DNA from 2 places in the Gordonia sp. w5E2 genome. Region 2 is predicted to be linked to the other one. Evidence: riboswitches for the same ligand, from Rfam matches in the RefSeq annotation. Region 2 holds a riboswitch; the other holds the start of a gene.
What was found. A riboswitch is a leader RNA that binds a small molecule or an ion and turns the genes downstream of it on or off. The one in region 2 is predicted to bind S-adenosylmethionine.
Positions count from the first base shown of each region.

Region 1: another riboswitch for S-adenosylmethionine. It lies ahead of RND64_RS07445 (bifunctional o-acetylhomoserine/o-acetylserine sulfhydrylase); the one in region 2 lies ahead of RND64_RS00515 (amino acid ABC transporter permease).

Region 1 covers NZ_CP144213.1:1,625,456-1,633,021, reverse strand. Annotated here, with positions in the region: gene RND64_RS07450 (cutinase family protein) at 85-1,875, opposite strand; SAM riboswitch class IV at 2,187-2,334, shown strand; gene RND64_RS07445 (bifunctional o-acetylhomoserine/o-acetylserine sulfhydrylase) at 2,397-3,719, shown strand; gene metX (homoserine O-acetyltransferase MetX) at 3,749-4,897, shown strand; gene RND64_RS07435 (hypothetical protein) at 4,947-6,470, opposite strand; gene RND64_RS07430 (DUF3017 domain-containing protein) at 6,718-7,041, opposite strand; gene RND64_RS07425 (bifunctional methylenetetrahydrofolate dehydrogenase/methenyltetrahydrofolate cyclohydrolase) at 7,038-7,566, opposite strand, start outside.
Region 2 covers NZ_CP144213.1:120,264-127,829, reverse strand. Annotated here, with positions in the region: gene RND64_RS00520 (amino acid ABC transporter ATP-binding protein) at 1-69, opposite strand, end outside; gene RND64_RS00515 (amino acid ABC transporter permease) at 105-1,103, opposite strand; SAM riboswitch class IV at 1,126-1,243, opposite strand; gene RND64_RS00510 (polyketide cyclase) at 1,394-1,855, shown strand; gene ggt (gamma-glutamyltransferase) at 1,875-3,836, opposite strand; gene RND64_RS00500 (hypothetical protein) at 4,092-4,583, opposite strand; gene RND64_RS00495 (NUDIX hydrolase) at 4,843-5,553, opposite strand; gene RND64_RS00490 (vWA domain-containing protein) at 5,650-6,912, shown strand; gene RND64_RS00485 (P-loop ATPase, Sll1717 family) at 6,983-7,566, opposite strand, start outside.

The DNA.
Region 1 (7,566 bases), 1.5 Mb from region 2:
TCCCGCTGCAACGAGCACCCCGGTCGGCGTGATTCCGTCGTCGACGGTGAATTCGTTCACACCCGACCCCTCGCGGGGCCGGAGTCAGGCAGCTGGTGCGCCCTCCGCCGCTGGTTTCGGTGTCGCACTCTCCGGCGACGTTGCATGCGGCGTCGAGGCACCGGGTGTCGACTCGTCAGATGTCGACGTGTCGGCTGTTGGCTTGTCGGGTGTTGACGTGTCGGGTGTTGGCTGGGGCGCCGACGACTCTGGTGCAGGCGCCTGCGCGCCGCCGGGATTCTCGCTCGGCTGTGACGACTCCCCGCCCGGGTGCGGTTGGGGTTGCGGCGAGTCGCTGACAGTCGGAGGCGTCGACCCGGCTCCGGTGCCCGTCCCGTCAGCTGCGCCGTCGCCACCAACGCTGGCCGAATCGTCGACGACTTTTCCGCCAGAGGGACCCTCAGTGCCGGTGGCGCCCTCATCCCCGGTGCTGACCCCAGCTCCGGTGGTGCCGAGCCCTTCGTGGTCACCGACGTTCTTCTCCGTGACCACGGTCCCCGAGGCTTCGGCGATCTTCTCCGATGCCGACAGCGCCACCAGCGACTCGGTGTGGCTGGTCGTCGTCGACGGAGAGCGCAGCGACGCGAGCCACTCTTCGAACGCGACAAGCGAAGGTCGGTACGCGGGTCCGGGAATGCCCGTGACATCGCGGCCGGTCAGTGTGTAGGCCCAGAACTTTCCGAAGTTCAGCGGCATCGCCGCGATGCTCCTGACGCTGGTCCTCAACGCGTCGACGCCCTGCCCCCAGAGCACCGGATCCCATGTGAACAATCCTCGTGCCATGTCCTGGAACGTGTAGACGTCGGTGAGTACACCGCCGTAGCCGAGTTGGGGCAACTGCGGGAACCAACCCATGGCCCACCGGATCGGCGGCTGGAAGTCGGCCAGTGTGATGCCGAGGATGTCCGGGAACCTCCACCGTTTGCTCACGAGGTCGGGCACGGTCCAACCGAGACCGAGTTTGTCGACGAACTGCTGGGTGAGGACCCACGCCGACGACGGCACGACGAGCTGACACGTACTGACCTGGCCAGTGGTGTTGTCGCAGTGCAACGGCTTGACTCCCCATGCGTCCCACAGGGCCCCGTTGGTCGCTGCCAAATACATGTAGAGCGGGTACAGACCATGCTTGACCCAGTAACCCGCGAAGCCATCGAGGGCACCGAGCGGATCGTGGAGCGGATCGGGCAGGTCGCAGATCGGATCGCCCGTGAAGCACACGGAGGTCACCGGAATTCCGCCGAAGTCGTCGACGCCGCGTCCGCCCGCCATGGTCAGTCCGGGGATCACGCCGATCAGAACGCGTTCGATGCCCTGTCCGTAGAGAGTTCCTGCCTGCCGAGGATCGGAGTAGAGCAGTCCGGAAACTTTGCTCGGTGAGATCTCGTGGCCAGAAGTATTGCCGGTGCCGATGCCGGTGAGCACGTCGCCGGCGATTCCCGCGCCCTGCGAGTACCCGACGATCACGACCGGATAACCCTGACACTGCGCCTGATAGCTCGCCACTGTCGACATCGTTGCCGCGACGCCCTGCGACTGACTGTCGTCGAAGCCGAAGGCACCCAACGGCCAAATCGACGCCGGATACTCGACGCGCTCGACGGTGTAGCCGGCGTACTGCGGCTGACGCGTGACGCCGTCGAGCAAATGTGCCTGGGGATCCCACGTACCGCCGACGAAGACGAGTGCGCCGTTGCCGCAATCGGCGCTGGCCTCGGCTCGCGCGACACCCGCGCCGGAAGTCTGGCCTATCGCGAGGAGAACCGCTGCGACTGCGGCGAGTCCGAGTGTGCTCGCCGCCCTGATCGATCGCCTGAAACCGAAGTGACCACCCATGCGTTCTCCACCAATCCGGCCGGTTCTGCCGTGTCATCGCGACATGGTCGGCGTCCGGGTTTGCCGACCCCTCGCGAATGATCGGATCGTAGAAGTCTGTGACCCACGCCACGGCAGAAACCGACGATCGCGCGGCGAACCGTCGATAAAGAACGTCAAATTCGACTGTTCGGACTACACGAGAAGGCATTCTTCGGGGCCATTCGCCGCCGAGGAGCACCGCGGCCGCAACGACGCCTTGTCCAGCCCAAGAACCAGCCTGCGTCGGAGGGTTCTCACTTCATTTCGACCGTGTTATATCCTTGACGCCAGGTCATGAGTATCAGCGCAAAGCCCCGGCTCGCTGATCGGCAACCCTCCAACCGCGGTGGGGTGCTCCGGGTGATGACCGGGTTGTGGGACCCCGCTCCTCGATGATCTCCATCGAAGATGGTTTCGGGTCCCCGGCAAGCGCGGGTCCGAAGGTCGGACCCCAACAGGGTCGTCGTGCCCTGCCGACCGTAGAAAGTGACGCATATTCAATGTCTGACGTCGACGTCGACCAGAACCCAGCCGACAACTGGAGTTTCGAGACCAAGCAGATCCACGCGGGCCAGTCAGCCGACGCGGCAACCAACGCCCGCGCGCTACCGATTTACCAGACCACGTCGTACACCTTCAACGACACCACCCATGCCGCGAACCTGTTCGGCCTTGCCGAGCCGGGCAACATCTACACGCGGCTGATGAATCCGACGCAGGATGTCGTCGAACAGCGTCTTGCCGCTCTCGAGGGCGGCGTCGCCGCGCTGCTCGTCGCATCGGGTCAGGCCGCGGAGACGTACTCGATCCTCAACATCGTCGAGAACGGCGGGCACGTCGTGTCGAGTCCGCGACTCTACGGCGGAACGTACAACCTCTTCCACTACACGCTGCCCAAGCTCGGCATCGAGGTCACCTTCGTCGAGGATCCCGAGGATCTCGACTCCTGGCAGGCTGCCGTGCGCGACAACACCCGCGCGTTCTACGGCGAGTCGATCTCCAACCCGAACAACGAGATCCTCGACATCAAGGGCATCTCGGAGGTTGCACACCGCAACGGCGTGCCGCTCATCGTCGACAACACCGTCGCCACCCCGTACCTGCTCAATCCGCTCGCGCATGGCGCCGACATCGTCGTGCACTCGGCCACCAAGTACATCGGCGGGCACGGAACCGCGATCGGCGGCGTGATCATCGACGGCGGCACCTTCGACTGGCGTGTCCAGCGCGACGGGAAAGACCTCTTCCCCGGTTTCACCACGCCCGATCCGAGCTACCACGGTGCGGTCTTCGCCGATCTCGGCGCTCCCGCGTACGCGCTCAAGGCCCGCGTGCAGTTGCTCCGCGACACCGGTGCAGCCATCTCGCCGTTCAACGCATTCCTGCTCGCCCAGGGCCTCGAGACCCTGAGCCTGCGGGTCGAGCGCCACGTCGCCAACGCGCAGCGCGTCGCCGAGTACCTCAACGACAACCCGCAGGTCGAAGAGGTCTACTACGCCGGCCTTTCGTCGTCGCCCTGGTACAAGCGTGGCCAGGAGCTCGCGCCGAAGGGCCAAGGTGCGGTCATCGGCTTCGAGATCGCAGGCGGCGTCGACGCGGGCAAGCGGTTCGTCGAGGCGCTCACGCTGCACAGCCACGTCGCCAACATCGGTGACGTGCGCTCGCTGGTGATCCACCCCGCATCGACCACCCACAGCCAGCTGACCCCCGAGGAGCAACTCGCCGCGGGTGTCACCCCCGGCCTCGTCCGCCTCGCGGTGGGCATCGAGGGAATCGACGACATTCTCGCCGACCTCGACCGGGGTTTCGAAGCAGCCAAGTAAACAACGCAGAGCAAGGAGCGAGGACACCTGTGTCGGTGAGCATCGACCCGCAGACGGATACAGAGCAACGGCCAGACTGGGAGAACGCCCCGGACGGCCAGATGCTCAGCGCCCGTCTCGGGTCGATCTCACTCGACAACGGTGAGCAGATCGACGACGTGACCCTCGCTTTTCAGCGGTGGGGAAAATTGTCACCTACCCGCGACAACGTCATCCTCACGCTGCACGCCCTGACCGGCGACTCACACGTCACCGGACCCGCAGATGCCGCTCACCCCTCCCCGGGCTGGTGGGACGGTCTGATCGGTCCCGGCGCGGCAGTCGACACCGACGAATGGTGCGTCATCTCGGCAAACGTGCTCGGCGGATGCCGCGGGTCGACCGGGCCTGCATCGCTGGACTCCACGGGCCGACCGTGGGGTTCGAGCTTCCCGCAACTCACCGTGCTCGATCAGGTCCGCGCCGAAGTCGCGCTGATGGATCATCTGGGCATCGAGAGTATCGGTGCGGTCGTGGGCGGCTCGATGGGCGGCGCACGGGCACTCGAGTGGATCATCGAGTATCCCGAACGGGTTCGAAGCGCACTCGTGCTCGCCGTCGGCGCTCGTGCGACAGCCGACCAGATCGGCACGCAGACAACGCAAATCGCAGCCATCACGTCCGATCCGGCGTGGCACGGCGGCGACTATCACGGCACCGGCGAGTCGCCGACGACCGGAATGGGAATCGCTCGCCGGATCGCACACCTGACCTACCGCAGCGAACCGGAACTCGACGAGCGCTTCGCGAACGACGCTCAGGGACAAGAGAATCCGCTCACCGGCGGACGTTACGCCGTGCAGAGCTACCTCGAGCACCAGGCGGGCAAACTCGTCGAGCGATTCGATCCGGGCAGCTACGTCATTCTCAGCGAAGTACTCAACCACCACGACGTCGGGCGCGATCGCGGTGGCGTGACGGCAGCACTCAACGCCTGCGACGTTCCGGTGATCGTCGGCGGTATCGACTCGGATCGCCTGTACCCCTTGCGGTTACAGGTCGAGCTCGCCGAAGAACTCGGCAATTGCGTCGGAGGCCTACAGGTGGTGCAGTCCGACAACGGACACGACGGATTCCTCACCGAATTCGACGCCATCGGCGATCTACTCAAGCGCACAGTCGATCTCGCGCGTCGCTGAACGTTCGGGTACCTCAGGGCGTTCAGGTACCTCAGGGCGTTCAGGTACCTCAGGGCGGGGGCAGCAGTCCGCCGGGAACCGGTGTCGTCGTGGTCGTGGTGGCAGGCGCCTGCCTGCCCGTGCCGGTACCGCGCTGGTTATTCGACTGGGACGCATTGCCATTCGGACCAGCTTCCCCGGAGGGTTGCTGATTGTCTGGAGTGGGTGTCTGCTCGCCGGGAGCGGGCTCCCTCGACGGCGGGGCAAACTCCGGCGGCAGCAGATTCGGCGGAATCGTGATCCCCGGCGGCAGCGGCAAGGTGGGACGACTGGTCTCGGCGCTGGGTGGCCGCGTAGTCGTCGACGGCGTACTCGGACGCGCGGAGAGTGTGAGCGTCGACGGCGACGGCGTGGTCGGCGGCAGTTGCGTTGTCGCCCACCCGGGTCCGTCGTCCTCCCGGGCTGTGCGCGGAGCTTCGGCCGGCGTCGACGTGAGTTGCGTCGGTTCCTGTCTCGTCTCCGAGGGGACGACGTCGGCTTCGTCGGATGCGGTCGACATCGACGCCACTCGAGCACTCGAAGGCGATGGGATGTCGGTGGTATTCCCGGTGAGGGTCGACCCCACCGCGTACACCGTGAACATCGCTGCCGCGATGACCACGGCGGCGACAGCAATCGGCAGCGGCGAAAGCACTCCCCTGCGCCTCCCGCCTCCCATAAAGGTCAGGCGACTCGGTGCCGCCGCCTGCTCGGACGAGAGCATCGCGGCACCCACAGCGGCGGTCTGTTCCGGGTTCGTCGGGACGATGACCTCGATGAGGCCGCCATCGGCATCCTCTTCGGGCACCATGTCGGCGATGGTCGGCAGGTTCGCCAGGCCACCGACAAGGACAATGGCGCACGCCGAATGCGTTGCGAGGTAACGGCTCAGCTCTTCGCGAGCGTCGAGCAGGAACGGACGAACCGCTGCGGCGAGCGTTGCATCGCCGATCCGGAACCGGCCTGCGGCGTCGGCTGTGCCGTGCTCGCCCGACTCCTCCTTGGCAGTTCGGACGGCGCTACGCAACGCGTTGCGACTGAGTTTGCTCGAGAACGAACCACTCACGGCGCCCGCGTCGATCACTTCGCGGACGATCGCGTCGTCGAGGGCGCGACCCGACAGCGCGCGCGAGTGTGTGATGTCGCCGATCGCTCCGGTCGAGGGATCGACGGTGTAGAGGGTCATGCCGGTGTCGCCGCAGTCGACGACGACCACTGATCGATACCGCCCGATCTGACCCGTTTCGGTCAGGCAGGCCGTAACGGCCTCCTCGACGGAGACAAGGTGGATCTGTCGGCGCGGACCCGATCCTGTCGAACCGACGAGTTCACGCCCGAGGTCGCCGCCTGCCGCGACGCCGATCGGTCCGACACGCCGGTCGGCACCTCGCGCGGCGTCGAGCATGAGGTCGATGCCTGCGTTGACCCTGCCCGCGGTGTCGTGGCCATCGCTGGGATCGACGTCGATCACTCGCGACTCCACGAGTTCGCGTCCCGATCCGTCACGGGTCAGCAGGACAAAGTGGATCATGCCCTGACCCAACGAAACACCCATCGACGTCGTCTCGTCGTGGGTGGAGCGATCCTGTGGTCTATCCAGCGTCGAAGAGATTGGTTGCCTGCCCGTTTGTCGCCGTTCGTCGGTCGTTGCGACGTGCTCACGCACCTTCGCAGCGCGCCACTACTCGGTCAGTGCGCGCGTCCGGAACCTGAGGATCCGAAGGGTCGCAGAGACTGATCAGACAGGTGCCGGATCAGCTCACGTCACGGGACACTTTACCGAAGCGTGCGCCATATTGTAATCAATCCGTGCCCAAAGGATCTATTGACGCAGCTAGCCATAACATGAGGCTTCCGACACTGGCAAGGGATATAACGTCGAAGAATCTTCCTCTGACCTGCAGCAATCCAACTCGTGACGTTGGCAACACCGCACGCATGAGCGCGCCCAATAGCAAAGCCGTTCCGAAGACGAACGAACCGCGTCGCCACCGGTCGAACAACACCAGCGCCGCTCCGGCGATCACGCCCAGCATCACCAGGAGATAGGGAATCTGCGCGATGTAGGCGCGGACCCGACGGGCGTGGCGAAGCTGCCGCACCCGCGCATCCGTCGCGGAGTTCACCGGCCGGAACCCCCGGCGACGCTCACTCCGGCCGCGAGATCTGCCTCCGCGCGCTCAACCACGTTGACGAGCAGGAACGCGCGCGTCAGTGGTCCGACGCCGCCCGGATTCGGCGACACATATCCCGCGACGTCCCACACGTCAGGGGCGACGTCGCCGACCAGCCCGTCCTCGGTGCGGCTGACGCCGACATCGATGACAGCGGCGCCCGCCTTGACCATGTCTCCGGTGACCAGATGTGGCACACCTGCCGCTGCGATGACAATGTCGGCACGCTTGATCTCTGCGGCGAGGTCGCGGGTTCCGGTGTGACACAGCGTCACCGTCGCGTTCTCGCTGCGCCGAGTGAGCAGCAGGCCGATCGGGCGACCGATCGTCACGCCACGGCCGACAACGGTGACGCGCGCGCCGTTGATCGGGATGTCGTACCGACGCAGCAGGTGGATCACTCCGCGCGGCGTGCACGGGAGCGTCGACTCCTTGCCGAGGACGAGTCGTCCGAGGTTGATCGGGTGCAAACCGTCG
Region 2 (7,566 bases):
GAAGCTCTTGCGCAGTCCTCGGATTCGGACGAGAGGTAGCGTCTCGTCGTACTCCGTATCGTCACGCAGGGCTGCGGTTTTCCCGCGGCGCGTCGTCGCAAAGCTCACGCGCCCACCGCACCTTCGTTACGACGATCAAATCTGCGGAGGTCGGTGCGCACTCGCCCGAACAGCGGCAAGTTCTCCCGGATCGTCGTCCAGAACCCTTGTTGCGGTCGGCGATTGCCGCGCGAGTAGTGACGTTCGACGAAGTACTGCCCGACGGAGAGCACACTGGTGACGATGATGTACCAGATGGTCGCGACCAGCAGCAGTGGCAGGATCAGGTAGTTCTGCTGGTAGATCAATTGCACGGAGTAGAGCAGGTCTTGGACGGCGATCACACTGACGATCGACGTCGCCTTGAGCAGCCCGATGAGCAGATTGCCCGACGCCGGGACGATCGCCGGCATGGCCTGCGGCAGAATGATTCGACGGAAGATGCGATACCGACTCAGCCCCAACGCTTCTGCGGCCTCGGCCTGACCACGGTCGACGGAGAGGATGCCTCCGCGCACGATCTCGGCTGCGAACGCCGCGACATCGAGGGTCAGTGCGACGAACGCAGCGAGCACGCCCGAGAACAAGTGCGCCGTATCGGCTTTGACGAACTCCGGACCGAACGGAATCCCTAGTGACAGTTGAGGATACAGCGAGGCCAGCTCATACCAGAAGAGCAACTGGACAAGCGGCGGAATCGATCGGATCAACCACACGTAGCCTGCGCTCAGCGTCGACAAGATGGGGTTCGACGACAAGCGCATCACGGCGAGCAGAATCCCCAATGCGAAGCCGCACACCATGACTGACGCAGTCAACCACAAGGTCAGGCCGAGGCCGCGCAGGATTGATGCATGGAAGAAGTAGTCGCCGACCACATCCCACTGGAACCGCGGGTTGGTCAGGAGCGTGTGCACCAGCATCGCTGCGAGAACCAGGACGACGGCGCTACTCACCCACTGGCCGGGCTTACGCGCCTTGACCAGCTTGGCCGAAAGCAGTTCTGCGTCACGCGGTTCGCTGGTCAGCGGACGCGAGTGCGCAGCGGAAAGTTCAGCTGTCACAGGTATCGGTCTTCGTTCCTCGGTGTCGTTGTTACGGCAGCGGCGAGTGCCTGCTTCCGTCGGGTTGTCACCTGGAGCACCCCACCACGACGGAGGGTTGCTGGCCAGCAAGCCAGGGCTGGGCGCTGACACTCATAACCGACGCCACGTTAGTGCTGCGCCGCCGTCGCGCCGAGGGTATGAATCTGCGAGATTCTTAGGGTCGCGAAGTGGAAGGTCGGGTTGTTCGCGGAGGCGTCGACTCTGGTGCAACACATATCGTGGGCACAACGTCGAAAAGAGGAGACCTGATGGCCGAGCTGTTCGAGATCACCCGTCTGATCCATGCCGAACCGTCGGCGATCTTTGAGCTTTTGACCTCGCCAGGAGGTCACGTCGCCATCGACAGCTCAGGCATGTTGCAAAGTGCGGAAGGATCGCCCGTCAGCGCTGTGGACGACGAGTTCGTCGTTCACATGGATCGCGAGTCGCTCAACGACCTCCCGATGGGCAAATACGACGTACGGGTGATCATTACGGGCTTCGAGAAGGACCGGTGGATCGAATGGACGATCATCGGAACCGTACGACCGCCACTCGATCACCGCTACGGCTACCGGCTCGAACCGACAGACGACGGCACGCTGGTCACGTCGTACTACGACTGGAGCCGCGTGACCAACGAGGACATCAAGGGCCGGTTCCCGATCATCCCCGAGGCCGGGCTGCGCGCGACACTCGGGATTCTGGCGCGGACGGTTGAGGATCATTAGCGTCCCGCCGACGTCGACCTCACTTCAACGACGCGTCGTCGCCCATCACGGCGCCCTCCCGGCGAGGATCAGCCCCGCCAACCCAGCCGTTACCTGAGCGCTGCAATGCGCTGAGCCCGCTCGACTGATCGTCGACCGACACCTGCTCTCCGCGTTCGCGCAGTCCCTTGACGAGCGGATCGTCGGCGCCGTCGTTGGCAGTGTTGACCAGTGGATGTTCGCCACCGACATTCGACGTCGGGGTGTTGGCTGTGCCGAAGTCGATCATCGATACCGCCTGCTGCGGGTTCAGGTTCCAATCCAACATTCCGACAAGCGTTTTCACGACGAACTGGATGATCACGGAGCCTCCGGGCGATCCGAGCGCGGCCGTCAAGGTGTCCGGCTCACCATTGGCTCCCGGCTGCATGACGAGGGTCGGAGCCATCGATGATCGCGGGCGCTTGCCCGGCGAAACCCGGTTGGCGAGAAGCGCTCCCGAGTCGTCGCGCGGCTCCGCGGAGAAGTCGGTGAGCTGGTTGTTGAGGATGAAGCCGTCGACCATGTGGAAGCTGCCGAACGCCGATTCGACGGTGGTCGTCATCGACGCCACGTTGCCGTACTTGTCGGCGACGGTGATGTGGCTGGTTCCGTGTTCTGTGCCTGTGTAGGAACCGAGCGGGACCTCACCGAGATCTCCGGGTTGTGCCTTACCCAGCGACGTGTTCGGTTTGATCAGTGCCGCACGCTGTTTCAGGTAGGTCGGATCGAGCATCGTCGCAACACCCTTGCCCGGCAACGGGATGAAGTCGGGGTCGGCGATGTACTTGTCGCGGTCGGCGTAGGCGAGGCGTTCGGCCTCGTTGATGAGATGCACCGCTTCGGGATTCGGGTGCCCGCCGTCGCGGTCGACGCCGGTCGGCCCCATCGACGGAATGTCGAAGTTGGAGAGGATGCCCATCGTCGCGGCGACAGTGATGCCGCCCGACGACGGTCCGGGCATCGCAACAATGCGGTGGCCTCGATACTCGGTGGAGACTGGTTCGCGCCGCATAGCCTTGTAGTTCTTGAGGTCGTCGGTGGTAAGGAGACTCGGCGTCATACCGTTCGACGTCGAGCCGGCCTTCGCGACGATCGCGTCGGCGATGGCTCCGGTGTACAGGGCTTGCGCACCGTCGGTTCCCAACGCGCCCAACGTTTTCGCGTACGCGGGGTTGGTCAGTCGTGTTCCCGCGGTCTTCGGCGTGCCGTCCGGATTGAGGAAGTACGAGCGCGCGTCGTCGTCGGCCTTGAGGTCGTCGGCCGATTCGGAGATTGCGGTGGCGAGTCGCGGTGAGATGTCGAAGCCGTTGTCGGACAGGCTGACTGCGGGATCGAAGAGGTTCTTCCAGGCGGTGCGACCGTAGTCGTCGTGGATCTCCTCGAGCATGCGCACGGCACCGGGGACACCGATGGAGCGCCCTGATGCACGCGCGCTCGGAATCGGTTCACGTTGATCGGTGGGACTGATGTAGCGCAGGTAGTCCTCGGTGGCTGCCGCCGGAGCGGTCTCGCGGCCGTCGAAAGCGGTGACCTTGTGCTTGGCGGCGTCGTAGTAGAGAGCGAAAGACCCGCCACCGATGCCGGACGACTGCGGTTCGACCAGGCCCAGCACCATCTGCGCTGCGACGAGCGCGTCGGCTGCAGTACCGCCGTCCCGCAGCGTCTCACACGCCGCCTTGGTGGCCAGCGGATTGGCCGTCGCCGCGGCGTAGGTGTTGGTCTGCACCGGCTGCATCCCGGTGCGATAGCCGGTGGCAGCTTCGGGTCGAGTCGAGATGTCCTGCGACGACTTTGGCGCCGCGCTGGAGTCGATCTGTGTGCCCGTCGGGATCTCGCCGCAGGTGACGGACGTATGGGCAGCGTCGTCGTTTGTCGACGAGCAGGCCGCGAGGATCAGCGCGGGCGCCATGGCCAGCGCTGCGGCGCGGAGGAGCGGACGGGTGTGCGGTGGACGGCGCATACCTTTCGAGCGTAGGGCAGCGAGGTCCGGTTCGTGTGAATGCGGCTGAATCGCTCAGTGGCGAGACAGTGCAGCCGGGACGGCCAGCGCCGTGTCGCTCGAACACGCGAATTCACTACGTGTGTAGGCCGAATCATTCAGTGGGCAGAAGCCCTTCTGCGTCATGGCCCAGTTCAGACAGAAGTAGAGACAACTCGCTTCTGTCGGGATTCTGATTATCGAAGAATCGCCCAACCGCCCGCCGTTGACCACCTGTCATGTCTCGCTGCGACCAGCCATCAACTTAGCGAGTTCGTCCGCCGCGTCAGCCGCGCGAACAGCGGCGGCAGACGCCCCTTCGGCTGCTTGGGCCGCCGCATCAGCTTTGCCGGCTGCGTTTTTCACCGCGTTTGTCGCTGCTTGACTGTCCGAGTTCGCTTGCATGGCCGTAGCAGTCGCAGCGCCCACGGCCTTTGATGCCTCTGCCGTCGCCGATAGGCCGAAATAGGCTGCAACAGCCGCGCCCGCAACCCCCGCTGCAGAACCCACGACAGCGACACCCGAGGTGTCGTTGAACAGAATTCCTGCCGCAACCACAATTCCGACGATTCCTGCCATTGCGAACCCGACGGCCCACAGCCCGAACCTGAATCGCGAATCGGTGAATGGATTGAAACCCTCATACTTGTCAGACTTCGACGCAGCGGATTGCTGCTCTCCTGAAGGAATTTTGCCGCCTGTTTCTGACTCGTTGCCGCCACCCGACATGATCCACCCTCCTTTGTTCGTCTTTCGCTAGCGGCTATTCTGCGCCGCCGACATCTATTGCGGGGAAGAAAGCGCGGAGCGGCAAACGAACAGAGGACACGGATCTAGTGCGGGCTTTCGAAGTACACCTTGTCAGGCCTCAACCCGAATGGAGTGCGGACGCCGCTCGGCGTCGAACCTTCGGGTCTTGGGCGAGTTCTGAGCGGACCCGTTGGCTGCTGAGGCTCTCCACGAAGCAAGCAGAAGGGTATTCGCTGCGTCACTCGTCCTTACTCGGCAGCTTCCATCCGAACGTCGCTGATGGCGGCGCACTCTTCATAAACAACCTCGCTGGCCGTCCACCGCCGACACGCGTTTCCGGAACGCCCAGGCCGTCGACCTTGGGTTCCAACAACGGCTGCACGCGGCGATTGAACGAGTCACGCATGAGGCGTCGACCAAGGATCGCCTCGTGCAGTTCGCGCAGGTCCGACAACGTGTACGGCTCGGGAAGCAGGCTGTCGGGGTCGGGGCGGTCCTCATATCGCTCGCGCAGATTGTCAGTGGCAGATGCAATGATCTCGTCATGGTCGTAGAGCAACCGCTCCCCCGACGCGAGATGCCCATCGGCGTCGAGCGGAGCAAGCTCTCCGACGACGTCCGTCAGCGCTGAAGCAGCAAGCGCGACGGCATGTGCGATCGAGATCGTCCACCCGCGGGGATCTCGGTCAGGATCACTGAAGACCGCGAGCAGGTGCGGTCGGACGTGATCGGGTGAAAGCCCCAGCTTGAGTTCAAGGACCTCACGCACAGTCTGGTCGACGGTGCGTCGCTCTCGGATAAAACGGCCAGGTAGCGATAACTGCCCGGAGTCTGAATCTCGTTGCACCACAACGTGTAACTGTCCGTCGACGACGGTCAGGACCGCGATGTCGACGGCGACGTTCGGGCGCGGGTGGTCCGCGAGGCGCGAGTCGGAGCCGGTAGCCACCCCTTGACACTATTCGAAGTTTCGCGCAAACTACTAATCGCACTTCCGCGCAAAGTCGCCTTGGTTGTTCATCCGGGCGGGAATCAGGAGCAGATCATGAAGTTCTCCACCGCCCTCGATGTCGACGTCGTCGCGCATGAGTCCGCCGACGAGGTTTCCGTTCTCATCGAACTCGAGGCTCCTGACGCGCCAGTCGTCGACCGCCCGCGGTCCGCGCTGCAGATCGTTCTGGATCGCAGTGGATCGATGAACGGCGCCCCCCTCGATGGCGCGAAGAAGGCGCTGGCGGACGTGATCGCACGGCTCGACCCGCAGGATGTCTTCGGCGTCGTCACGTTCGACGACCAAGCTGAAGTCGCCGTGCCCGCCGGCCCACTGTCCGACAAACAGCAGGCCACTCAACTCGTCGACGCGATCTTCGCTGGCGGGATGACCGATCTGTCCTCGGGATACCTGCGCGGCCTACAGGAACTGCGCCGCGCCGCCAAAGCATCCAAGATTCGCGGCGGCACGGTGCTTGTCGTCAGCGACGGGCACGTCAACAGTGGGATCTGCGAGGTCGACGAGTTCGCCTCGCTGACGTCGAAGGCTGCATCCGACGGGATCGTTACCTCGACGCTCGGCTACGGCGCCGGATACGACGAGACGCTGCTGTCGGCAATCGCGCGCTCCGGCAACGGGAATCACGTGTTCGCCGAGAATCCCGACGCCGCCGGATCTGCGATCTCCGGCGAGGTGGAGGGTCTGCTGTCCAAGGCGGTGCAGGCCGTGACACTGACGGTGCGGTTCGTTCCGGAAGTGCAGCTGAGTCTGTACAACGACCTTCCCGCACACCAAGTCGCCGACGGCGAAGTGTCGATCGAACTTGGCGACCTGTACGGGTCTGAGAAACGAAAGCTGTTGCTCAAGTTGGCCGTTGACGGAGTGTCGGGGTTGGGGGTCGCGCAGATCGCCGAACTCGAGCTGCGGTACGTCGAGTCGGCAACGCTGACCGAGCACACGGTGACGCTCCCGGTGACGGTGAACGTGGTGCCCGGCGACGAGACTGCTGGCCGCGTACCGAACCCGACCGTACAGTCGGAGAAGCTGTATCAGGAGGGCCAGGCAGCGAAGCTCCGGGCGTCCGAGGCATACGAGCGCGGCGACCTGGATGCTGGAAGTGCGTTCCTCGATGCCTCGAGGCAGAGCTTGATCTCATCTGCGCTGCTCGCTTCTGCACCTGAGCGCTCGGCGATCGACGACGAACTGCAGATGATCGAGGAGTTGGGATCTGTCGCGGCCACAGGCAGCGCCGGGTACGTCTCGAAGCGGACACGGGACTCGTACCACCTGAGCAACCGGAAGCGTGGTCGACGGTAAGTGAGAAATTTGAAGCGACATACCTCAAACCCAATACGTCGCTCCGCCAATACGAATCGGATACTACTTTCTAGCACAACCCCAGCGACTCGCGAAATCCCCGATGGACCCGGAAAGTCGTTGCGCTCCGCTTGAATTTGGCATCCGGTTCAGAATGTCGCCACACCGCAGACAGTTGCCCGTTGATATTTTCTAGGAACCCTAGAACAGAATGCTCGAAGAGATTCTCAAGCACATCGATCGGGCCGCTGTCACCTGAGCTCCAGTAGCCCAGATATACCTCTTCGAATCGGTCGAAGCCGAACTGTTCACTACCAACATCCTCTAGGACTCTCCAAATTTGATTGGGAATGGAACGATCGCCGGCAATTTCGTCCTTAGTCTCCTCCAGTAAGTACCGAGAGTAACTTTCCCTCGCGGAATCGAGGCAATCATTATCGAAGTAAGTCCCGTGCATGTGATCTTGAGTCCGCAGGTGAGCCAGCATGTCGTTGAGGAACTTTATTACGTCTCGAGGACGCATGAGAGTGCTTTCACATATCTCATTGAATACCGAAGAGGGGCTGGATTCATCGTCTTGCAATTCCCCGGAGTCAAAGATATCTTCCCATAGAACATCTTGGGCGTCCGCGTTCAGTACGCTAGTGAAACGAC